2 regions of the Streptomyces sp. NPDC046308 genome follow, and region 2 is predicted to be linked to the other one. Evidence: riboswitches for the same ligand, from Rfam matches in the RefSeq annotation. Region 2 holds a riboswitch; the other holds the start of a gene.
The links. A riboswitch is a leader RNA that binds a small molecule or an ion and turns the genes downstream of it on or off. The one in region 2 is predicted to bind S-adenosylmethionine.
Positions count from the first base shown of each region.

Region 1 (5,600 bases), on a different contig from region 2:
CCGAGGGTCTGTTCGGCTGGATCTTCGCTCTGGGTGCGCTGATCGCTGTCGCCGTCTGGGTCGCGGCCCACACCGCTAAGGCCAAGAAGTCATGAGTAGCCAAGAGATTCCCGAAGAGAAGCACCTGCCGAGCGAGCAGGGCGACGCGCACCACGGTGCCGTGGCGGTCGCGGACGACCCGTTCGCCGACCCGGGCCTGCCGGTCCACAAGCCCCGCATCCAGGACATCGACGAGCGGGCGGCGAAGCGCTCCGAGCGCACCGTCGCGATGCTGTTCACGCTGTCCATGCTGGCCACGATCGGCTTCATCGCGTCCTACGTGATCTTCCCGGTCGAGAAGATCGTCTACATCTTCCCCATCGGGAAGGTCAGCGCGCTCAACTTCGCCCTGGGCATGACGCTGGGCACGGCCCTCTTCTGCATCGGCGCGGGCGCGGTCCACTGGGCCCGCACCCTGATGTCCGACGTGGAGGTCGCCGCCGAGCGCCACGAGATCGCCGCTCCGCCGGAGGTCAAGGCGCAGGTCCTGCAGGACTTCCGCGACGGCGCGAACGAGTCCGGCATCGGACGCCGGCCCCTGATCCGCAACACGATGCTCGGTGCGCTGGCGATGCTGCCGCTCTCCGCCGTCATGATCATGCGCGACCTGGGCCCGCTGCCCGAGGAGAAGCTGCGCAAGACCGTGTGGGCCAAGGGCAAGCTGCTCATCAACGACAACACGAACGAGCCGCTGCGTCCCGAGGACGTGCTCGTCGGGTCGCTGACCTTCGTCAGGCCGGAAGGCCTGGAGGAGGAGCAGCACGACTTCCAGACGCAGATCGCCAAGGCCGCCCTGATGATCGTCCGGATCAAGCCGGAGGACATCAAGGACAAGAAGGAGCTGGAGTGGTCCCACGACGGGATCGTCGCCTACTCCAAGATCTGCACCCACGTCGGCTGCCCGATCAGCCTGTACGAGCAGCAGACGCACCACGTGCTCTGCCCGTGCCACCAGTCCACCTTCGACCTCTCCGACGGCGCCCGTGTCATCTTCGGCCCGGCCGGTCACGCGCTTCCGCAGCTGCGGATCGGCGTGAATGACGAAGGCTTCCTCGAAGCGCTCGGCGACTTCGAAGAGCCCGTCGGTCCTGCATTCTGGGAGCGCGGATGAGCACCAGCGACAACAACGAGCGCAAGGCACCGGCCGGCGAGCGCGTAGCCGACTGGGCGGACGGCCGCCTGGGCATCTACGGCCTGGCCAAGGCCAACATGCGCAAGATCTTCCCGGACCACTGGTCCTTCATGCTGGGTGAGATCTGCCTCTACAGCTTCATCATCATCATCCTCACGGGTGTGTACCTGACGCTGTTCTTCCACCCGAGCATGAACGAGGTCGTGTACCACGGCTCGTACGTGCCGATGCAGGGCGTCATGATGTCCGAGGCCTTCGCCTCGACGCTCGACATCAGCTTCGACGTCCGCGGTGGTCTGCTGATCCGTCAGATCCACCACTGGGCGGCGCTGATCTTCGTCGCGGCCATGGTCGTGCACATGATGCGCGTCTTCTTCACCGGCGCGTTCCGCAAGCCGCGTGAGGTCAACTGGATCTTCGGCTTCCTGCTGCTGGTCCTCGGCATGTTCACCGGCTTCACCGGTTACTCGCTGCCGGACGACCTGCTCTCGGGTACCGGTGTCCGCTTCATGCAGGGCGCCATCCTGTCCGTCCCGGTCGTCGGCACGTACCTGTCTATGTTCCTGTTCGGCGGGGAGTTCCCGGGCGGCGACTTCGTCGCGCGGTTCTACTCGGTGCACATCCTGCTGCTGCCCGGCATCATGATGGGCCTGCTCGTGGCCCACCTGATCCTGGTCTTCTACCACAAGCACACCCAGTTCGCGGGTCCCGGCAAGACGAACAACAACGTCGTCGGCATGCCGCTGCTGCCGGTCTACATGGCCAAGGCCGGAGGCTTCTTCTTCCTGGTCTTCGGTGTCATCGCGGCCGTCGCGGCCATCGCCTCGATCAACCCGATCTGGGCGCTCGGCCCGTACCGCCCGGACCACGTGTCCACCGGTGCGCAGCCCGACTGGTACATGGGCATGCCGGAAGGCCTGATCCGTGCCATGCCCGGCTGGGAGATCAACCTGTGGGGCCACACGCTCGTCCTGGGCGTGTTCATCCCGCTGCTGCTCTTCCCGCTGGTGCTGGGTGCGATCGCCGTCTGGCCGTTCATCGAGTCCTGGGTCACCGGCGACAAGCGCGAGCACCACATCCTGGACCGCCCGCGCAACGTCCCGACCCGTACGGCCTTCGGTGTCGCCTGGATCGCGGAGTACATCGTGCTCCTCATCGGCGGTGGCAACGACATGTTCGCCCAGTACTTCCACCTGTCGATCAACTCGATCACCTGGTTCGTCCGGATCGGCTTCTTCGTCGTCCCGGTCCTCGCCTTCATCGTCACCAAGCGGATCTGCCTCGGCCTCCAGCGCCGGGACCACGACAAGGTGCTGCACGGTCGCGAGACCGGCATCATCAAGCGTCTGCCGCACGGTGAGTTCGTCGAGGTCCACGAGCCGCTCCCGGCCGGCCAGCTGCACAAGCTGACCGCGCACGAGCAGTACAAGCCGATCGAGATCGGCCCGACGGTCGACGAGAACGGTGTCGAGCGCAAGGTGAAGACCACGGAGAAGCTCCGCGCGAAGCTCAGCAAGGGCTTCTACGCCGAGAACAACCAGATTCCGAAGCCCACGGTGGAGGAGTACAAGGAGATCCAGGCCGGCCACGGCCACCACTGATCCCCTGCACGACCGTATGAGGGACTGATTTCGGTCAGTTCCGGTGTCGCCACGGTGAGAGCCCCGTCCAGTGTCCGGACGGGGCTCTTTGCCGTCTCCGGGGCTGGATAGGCTGGAGCCCTCCCATTCGACGTGGACACCTTGACGACCAGCAGGAGCGGACCATGAACGTTGTGACCCCGGCAGGCGGCGACAGCGTGGCGGCCCGTGGCTGGCCGGGCGTCCTCGAGGCCCTGCTGACCGGCCAGGACCTGCGCGCCGACGACACCGCCTGGGCCATGGACCGGATCATGCGGGGGGAGGCCACCGACGCCCAGATCGCCGGCTTCACCGTCGCGCTGCGGGCGAAGGGGGAGACGGTCGCGGAGATCAACGGCCTCGTACGGGCGATGTACGAGCACGCCAACCTGATCGAGGTCCCGGGCCGGACGGTGGACATCGTCGGCACGGGCGGCGACGGGGCCAAGACGGTGAACATCTCGACGATGTCGGCGGTCGTGGTGGCCGGAACCGGTGCCAAGGTCGTCAAGCACGGGAACCGGGCCGCCTCCTCCGCGAGCGGCTCTTCGGACGTCCTGGAAAAGCTCGGGGTGAACCTCAACCTGAGCCGGGAACGGGTCGTGGAGGTCGCCGAGGAGGCCGGCATCACCTTCTGCTTCGCGGTGAAGTTCCACCCGGCGCTGCGCCATGTGGCCGCGGCCCGCAAGGAGCTGGGTATCCGGACGTTCTTCAACGCGCTGGGCCCGCTGACCAACCCGGCCCGGGTGCGCTCCCAGGCGACCGGCGTGGCCGACCCCCGGATGGCCCCGATCATCGCGGGCGTCCTCGCCGAGCGGGGCTCGTCCGCGCTGGTCTTCCGCGGGGACGACGGCCTGGACGAACTGACCACGACGGCCACTTCGCGCATCTGGTGGGTCCGCGACGGCAAGGTCTCGGAGCAGTCCTTCGACCCGCGCGACATCGGCATCGGCCTGGTCGAGGTCTCGGCACTGGCCGGCGGCGACCCCTCGTACAACGCGGACGTGGCCCGCCGCCTGCTGGCCGGGGAGACCGGCCCGGTCCGCGAGGCCGTACTGCTGAACTCGGCGGCCGCCCTGGTCGCCCTGGACCCCGGTACGGGCACGCTGGAGGAGCAGCTCGCCGCCGGGCTGGTGCGCGCGGCGGAGTCCATCGACTCGGGCGCGGCGCGCGCGGCGCTGGAGCGCTGGGTGGCGGCGAGCAACGCCTGACCACCACCGGCCGAATCGAGCCAAGGCCCCGGTCCACCATGCGGACCGGGGTCTTGCGCGCGGGGGATCTTGTGGCAGGATGCTGACCAGGTCACGAGTGACAGCGTTCAGGCCCCGGCTTGCTGTCCGGCAACCCTCCTTCCGTGGCGGGGTGCCCCGGGTGATGACCAGGTCGTAGGCAGCAAGGCCTACGGCAAGCGCGGATCCCTCGAAACCAGGGGTCCTGGTCTTCTCGAGGAGCGTTTTCCGTGAGCAAGCGAATGCGATAGGGCGACTCCGCCCCTACTTCACCCCTCGGATCAGGGTCACTTCCGTGTACCCCCGCCGACCGTTCCGGTCCGGCCCGAGGGCTCTCCCGTACCGCCTCCGGACTCCGTCCGTGGGACCCCAGGACGGCCGCACGGCCGTACCCGCGTACGGGCACTCCGAAGCCATTCAGCCCTGCCTGCCGGGAGATACCGCCATGTCCGCATTCCTGAACGCCGTCGCCACCCCCGTCGCCACCGCCGAGGGCCCCGCCTGTGCCGAGCCGCTGCCGGTGCTCGGCCGGGACGTCACCGTCCCGCTCGTCACCGGCGGCGAGGTCACCTACGCGGCCCTGGACTACGCCGCCAGTGCCCCGGCGCTCCAGCGGGTCTGGGACGACGTGGCCGCCTACGCCCCGTACTACGGCAGCGTGCACCGCGGCGCCGGGTACCTCTCGCAGCTCTCCACCGACCTCTTCGAGCAGAGCCGCGTCACGGTCGCCGAGTTCCTCGACTGCCGCCCCGGCGACCAGGTGGTCTTCACCCGGTCCACCACCGACTCGCTGAACCTCCTCGCCGCCGTGCTCCCCGCCGACTGCCAGGTCTTCGTCTTCGAGACCGAGCACCACGCCTCGCTGCTGCCCTGGACGAACGCGCAGGTCACCTACCTCAACGCCCCCCGCACCCCGGACGAGGCCGTCGCCACCCTGGAGCGGGCCCTCGCCGACCGGGAGCCCTATGGGCCGGCCCTGGTCTGCGTCACCGGGGCGTCCAACGTCACCGGTGAACTGTGGCCGGTGAAGGAACTCGCCGCCGCCGCGCACGCCCACGGCGCACGGATCGTCCTGGACGCCGCCCAGCTGGCCCCGCACCACCCCGTCTCGGTCCGGGACCTGGACGTGGACTGGGTCGCCTTCTCCGGACACAAGCTCTACGCGCCCTTCGGCTCGGGCGTGCTCGCCGGCCGCGCGGACTGGCTCCAGCAGGCCGAGCCGTACCTGGCGGGCGGCGGCGCCTCCCGCAAGGTGGCCCGGCGCGAGGACGGCGGCGTGGACGTCGAGTGGCACACCACGGCCGCCCGCCACGAGGCCGGCTCCCCGAACGTCATCGGCGTCTACTCCATCGCCTCCGCCTGCCGGGCCCTGACCGAGGCCGGCTTCGACGACCTGGTCGCCCGCGAGCAGCACCTCATCGCGAAGGTCCGCGACGGCCTCGCCGAGGTCCCGGCGGTCCGCGTCCTGTCCCTCTTCGGCGACGACGCCCCGCGCGTCGGCGTCATCTCCTTCGTCGTGGACGGCTGGAACAGCTCCCACTTCGCCGCCGCGCTGTCAGCGGAGTACGGGATCGGCGTCCG
Region 1 covers NZ_JBVJFB010000002.1:174,141-179,740, reverse strand. The annotation lists gene qcrC (cytochrome bc1 complex diheme cytochrome c subunit) at 1-95, shown strand, start outside; gene qcrA (cytochrome bc1 complex Rieske iron-sulfur subunit) at 92-1,150, shown strand; gene qcrB (cytochrome bc1 complex cytochrome b subunit) at 1,147-2,772, shown strand; gene trpD (anthranilate phosphoribosyltransferase) at 2,937-4,001, shown strand; SAM riboswitch class IV at 4,091-4,207, shown strand; gene ACZ6JT_RS08245 (aminotransferase class V-fold PLP-dependent enzyme) at 4,465-5,600, shown strand, end outside.
Region 1: linked by a shared signal. The riboswitch ahead of ACZ6JT_RS08245 (aminotransferase class V-fold PLP-dependent enzyme) and the one ahead of thrC (threonine synthase) in region 2 are both predicted to bind S-adenosylmethionine.

Region 2 (5,600 bases):
CACGTCCTCGACGAAGCCGCCGGTGCGCCGCGCGATGTCCAGGACGTACGGGCCGTCCGCCGGGTTGCCGATCGCGAGGGACTTGGCGATGGTGTTCGGCTTCTGCGGGCGGACCACGTCGTGACCGGCCTTGAAGGCGGTCGACACCGGGGAGCAGCCCTCGGCCTGGGCGCCGAAGATCTTGTACGGCTTGTCCTCGACGAGGCCGAGCTTGATCAGCTCCTGCAGACCCTTGTCGATCTTCGTCAGCTGCGAGCCGGACGCGATCGGGATCACGAGCTGGTCGGGCAGCTGCCAGCCGAGCTGTTCGCAGATCTCGTAGGCGAGGGTCTTGGAGCCCTCTCCGTAGTAGGGGCGCAGGTTGACGTTGACGAAGCCCCAGCCCTCGCCCAGCGGGTCGCCGATGAGCTCGGAGCAGAAGCGGTTGACGTCGTCGTAGTTGCCCTCGATGCCGACCAGGTCGCCGCCGTACACACCGGCCATGACGACCTTGCCCTGCTCCAGGTCGTGCGGGATGAACACGCAGGAGCGGAAGCCGGCCCGGGCGGCCGCGGCGCCGACGGCGCCGGCCAGGTTGCCGGTGGAGGAGCAGGACAGGGTGGTGAAGCCGAAGGCGCGGGCGGCCTCGACGGCGATGGCCACGACGCGGTCCTTGAAGGAGTGCGTCGGGTTGCCGGAGTCGTCCTTGACGTACAGCTTGCCGGTGACCCCGAGCTCCTTGGCCAGGTTCGCCGCGTCCACGAGCTTGGTGAAGCCCGGGTTCAGGCTCGGCTTGGAGGCCACGTTCGCGGGGACGGGCAGCAGCGGCGCGTAACGCCAGATGTTGGTGGGGCCGGCCTCGATCGCGGCGCGCAGCGCCTCGGGGTCCCCGGTCGGGAGGTCGTAGGCGACTTCCAGAGGTCCGAAGCACTCGGCGCACGCGAAGATGGGGCCGAGCTCGAAGCGGGTACCGCACTCGCGACAGGAAAGACCGTTGGCAGGTCCGAGATCGACAGAGGTGGCGACAGTCTGTGCAGCCATGATGGCGAGGCCCTTTCTCCTCATCTTCCCCATGGCGCACTTCGCCATGAGACGGAATTGGCACCTTCCCTAGCCGGGGACCTCGCTGACGTCGCTGAGCGATCGCGAGAACCGACTGGAGGGTTGCCGGGGCTTCAACGGGCCGTGTCCCTCTGCCCCTCTGGATGAGCGGTATGGCACCGGCACACGCGCTCTGTGGCGCGCCGGTGCGTTTGTACGCGGGGACCCCCGGCATGCGGTGGTCCTTCGCGTTGTTCAAGACTGTAACCGAAGGGCCGGGCGGTTGAGACAGCCGTCCGAACCGCGAGATGGATCTCAAATCGGCCGATAACGCCGACACGCAGGGAGTGCTGAGGGTGCTGGAAGAGGTGGAGCGCTGGCTGGCAGACCGCTCCTGGTCAGCCGCCGACCGACCGCTCGACCAGCTGCTCGACCGGAAACGGGCGGCCGGGACCACGGTCAGCGTGGTGCTGCCCGCGCTGGACGAGGAGGCGACGGTCGGCGCGATCGTCGAGGTCATCCGGCGCGAGCTGATCGAGGGACTGCCGTTCCCCCTGGTGGACGAGCTGGTCGTGGTCGACTCGGGCTCCACCGACCGTACGGCGGAGGTCGCGGCGAAGGCCGGCGCCCGGGTGGTGCACCGCGACGAGATCCTGCCGAGGATCCCGGCGCTGCCCGGCAAGGGCGAGGTGCTGTGGCGTTCGCTGCTGGCCACCAGCGGGGACGTCGTCTGCTTCGTCGACGCCGACCTGCGGGACTTCTCCGCCGCCTTCGTCTCGGGGATCGTGGGACCGCTGCTGACCGAACCGGACGTGCAGTTCGTCAAGGCCATGTACGACCGCCCGCTCGGTGACGCCCCCGGCCAGGGCGGCCGGGTCACGGAACTGGTGGCCCGCCCCCTCCTCAACCTGCACTGGCCGCAGCTGGCCGGCTTCGTCCAGCCGCTGGGCGGCGAGTACGCCGTACGCCGCTCCCTGCTGGAGCGGCTGCCGTTCCCCGTCGGGTACGGCGTCGAGCTGGGTCTGCTGGTCGACGCGCTGCACACGGTCGGCCTGGACGCGCTCGCCCAGGTGGACGTCGGCGTACGCGTCCACCGCCACCAGGACGGGCAGGCACTGGGCCGGATGGCCGCCGCGATCTACCGCACCGCCCTGCTGCGGCTCTCCCGCGGGCACTCCCCCGGCTACCGCTGGGGGTACCCCCTGGTACGGCCGGAGCTGACCCAGTTCGAGCGGGGGCCGCAGGGGTTCGTGCCGCGGACGTACGCGGTGGACACCGAGGAGCGGCCGCCGATGCTCGGCATCAGGGAGTACGCGCTGCGCCGCGTGGCGTGACGTCGGCCTGGAAAGTTTGAGCGAGTCCGGGCCGGGCTAGGTTCGCGGCATGGCTTCTCAGGTACTCGTAGCCGCGAACCGCGGCCCCCTCTCGTACGCGATCGACGCCGAAGGCGGTCTCAGCGCCCGGCGCGGCGGGGGCGGACTCGTCTCCGGACTGTCCGCGGCCCTCGCGGAGCAACCGGGGGCGCTGTGGATCTGCGCGGCGCTGTCGGAGGCGGACCGGGAGGCGGTCCGGCGGGGGGTGTCCGAGCCGGGCGTCCGGATGCTGGACATCGATCCCACGGTGTACGACGACGCCTACAACGGCATCGCCAACTCCGTGCTGTGGTTCACGCACCACCACCTGTACGACGTCCCGCGCGAGCCGGTCTTCGACGCGGAGTTCCGGCGGCGGTGGCAGGCGTACGTCGAGTACAACGACGCCTTCGCCCGCGCCCTCGCCCAGGAGGCGGCGGAAGGGGCCCGCGTCCTGGTGCAGGACTACCACCTGGCGCTGGTCCCGGGGCAGTTGCGGGCGCTGCGGCCGGACCTGCGCATCGGGCACTTCACGCACACGCCGTGGGCCTCGCCGGAGACCATGGGCATGCTCCCGGACGACATCCGCAGCCAGCTGGTGTGGGGGATGCTCGGGGCGGACCGGCTGGGCTTCCACACGGCGGAGTGGGCGGCCAACTTCATCAGCGGCGGGACCATCGAGGACGCGCGCGGCATCGCGGCCGGGTCCTTCCCGTCCGGGACCCCGGAGCGCGGGGTGTGGCACCGCCGGACGGCCCCGGACGGGCGCGGCTACGGGAAGCGGCAGTTCACCGAGGTGACCGCATACCCCCTCGGGGTGGACGCGGACGAACTGCGCGCGCTGGCGCACCGGCCCGAGGTCGACGAGAAGCTGGCGCGGCTGCGGGCGGAGGTCGGCGGCCTGAAGACGATCGCCCGGGTGGACCGGACCGAGCTGTCGAAGAACGTCCTGCGGGGGCTGCTCGCGTACCGGGAGCTGCTGACGGTCCACCCCGAGTGGCGGGGCCGGGTCATCCACCTGGCCTCGGCGTACCCGTCCCGGCAGGACCTGGCGGTGTACCGGGCGTACACGCAGTCGGTGCGGGAGCTGGCGGCGGAGATCAACGAGGAGTTCGGCACGGCGGACTGGCAGCCGGTGCTGGTGTCGGTGCAGGACGACTTCGCGCGGTCGCTGGCGGTGTACCGGATGGCGGACGTGGCGCTCGTGAACCCGGTACGGGACGGGATGAACCTGGTCGCGAAGGAGATCCCGGTGGTGTCGGAGGCGGGGTGCGCGCTGGTGCTGTCCACCGGGGCGGGGGCGTACGACGAGCTGCGGGCGGACGCGTTGACGGTGAACCCGTACGACGTGTCGGCGACGGCGGAGGCGTTGCACGCGGCGCTGTCCATGCCGGACGCCGAGCGTGCGGAGCGCACGAAGCGCCTGGCCGCCGCCGCCACCGCCCTCCCCCCGGCCGCCTGGTTCGCCGCCCAACTGGCCGACCTCCAGTCCTGACCCGCCAATCCAGCCCCGCCGGCGTTTGAGGCGCGGGGGTCCGGGGGCCGGCCCCCGGCAACGGCGCCGCACCCGGAAGCAAGCGGTTCGGCCCCCGCGCCGCTGCTGGGGCTCCGCCCCGCACCCTCCGGGCAGGAGTCACAGGCTGACGCCGGCCACATCCAGCCCCGCCGGCGTTTGAGGCGCGGGGGTCCGGGGGCCGGCCCCCGGCAACGGCGCCGCGGGGGCCTACGGCCTGGTCAGGCTGCGGCGGCCTTGGCCAGGGCGGCGAGGAAGGCCACGACCTCGCCCGGTCCGGCGAGGACCACGTCGGCTCGGGCCGCGAGCTCGGGGACCTCGGCCGAGCCGCTGCAGACGAGCAGGCCCGGGAGGCCGTCGGCGCGGCGCTTCTCGACGGCCGAGTACGCCGCCAGGTCACCCAGGTCGTCGCCCGCGTACAGCACCGCCTCCGCGTCCTGCTCCGCGAGGAACTCCGTGAGGGCGACGCCCTTGTCCATGCCCGGGGGGCGGAGCTCCAGGACCGCGCGGCCCGGCTCCACCATCAGCCCGTGCCGCGCGGCCAGGTCGGCCAGGGGTTCGCGCAGGGCGGCGAAGGCCGCCGCGGGGTCCGCGGCCCGCCGGGTGTGCACGGCCAGCGCCCGGCCCTTTTCCTCGATCCAGGTGCCCTGCCAGGCCCCGATGGAGTCGAGGAAGCCCGGCAGCTCCGCCCGTACCGCCGCCACCCCGGGGTGCTCGGCCGGGGCGTGCACGAGGCCGGTGACGGCGTCCCAGCGCTCCGCGCCGTAGTGGCCGAGGACGACGAGGTGTTCCAGGCCGGCGACCCCCGCGAAGCCTCCGTAGCGGACGGCGACGCTCGCCGGCCGGCCGGTGATCACGGCCACCGAGGCGACCTCGGGGGCGAGCGCGGAGAGGGCCGGGACGGCTCCGGGGTGGGCTCTGGCCTGGTCCGGATCCGGGACGATGTCGGCGAGGGTGCCGTCGAAGTCCAGGGCGACCACGGACCGGCGGGGTGCGCGGAGCAGGGCTTCGAGTCCCTCGCGTCCGGCTGCGGTGACGGGCATCGGCAAGTCGTACGGATGGCTCCCCATACGCACGACCCTAACGGCCCAGCGCGGCGACGGCTACGGCACGGGCGGGGCCCGTCGCCCGGCCCGCAGCGGGCCCGTCGCAGGGTCCGTCGGCGAGCCCGTCGCAGGGCCCGTCAGCGAGCCCGGCGCAGGGTCCGTCACCGAGTCCGGCGCCCGGCCCGGCGCGCGGCCGCCGGACCGCCGCGGCCCTACCGCCGGGCCCGCCGGGCCTCGCGGATCCGCCGGAGACGGTTGACCGTGCCCGGGGCGTGGGCCAGGGCCCGCGGGTCGTCCATCAGCGCGTTGAGCAGCTGGTAGTAGCGGACGGGGGTCATCCCCAGCCCTTCCCGGATGGCCCGTTCCTTGGCTCCGGGCCCGGGCCAGGTGCGTCCCTCGTACGCGAGCACCGCGGCCTCCGTGGCCGTCAGCTGCCCCTCGTCCGTCATACCGCCAGATTAACGCCGCCGTCTGACACCCGGCCCGCCGCCACCGTTCAGCGCGGGTCCGAGGCCCGCGCCGCCGTGGCGATCTCCTCCAGCACCTTCGCCGGCTGCCCGCCGGGCTGGACGGTCTTGCCGATGTTCTGCTTGATGTCCTCGCTGACGCCCGCCCAGGACTTCTTGCCGACCGGGTACAGCCGTGAGCCGGGCAGCGCCGTCAGGAAGG
Region 2 covers NZ_JBVJFB010000006.1:423,941-429,540, forward strand. The annotation lists gene thrC (threonine synthase) at 1-1,020, opposite strand, end outside; SAM riboswitch class I at 1,038-1,191, opposite strand; gene ACZ6JT_RS25390 (glucosyl-3-phosphoglycerate synthase) at 1,377-2,354, shown strand; gene ACZ6JT_RS25395 (alpha,alpha-trehalose-phosphate synthase (UDP-forming)) at 2,404-3,867, shown strand; gene otsB (trehalose-phosphatase) at 4,107-4,955, opposite strand; gene ACZ6JT_RS25405 (DUF3263 domain-containing protein) at 5,144-5,380, opposite strand; gene ACZ6JT_RS25410 (ABC transporter substrate-binding protein) at 5,428-5,600, opposite strand, start outside.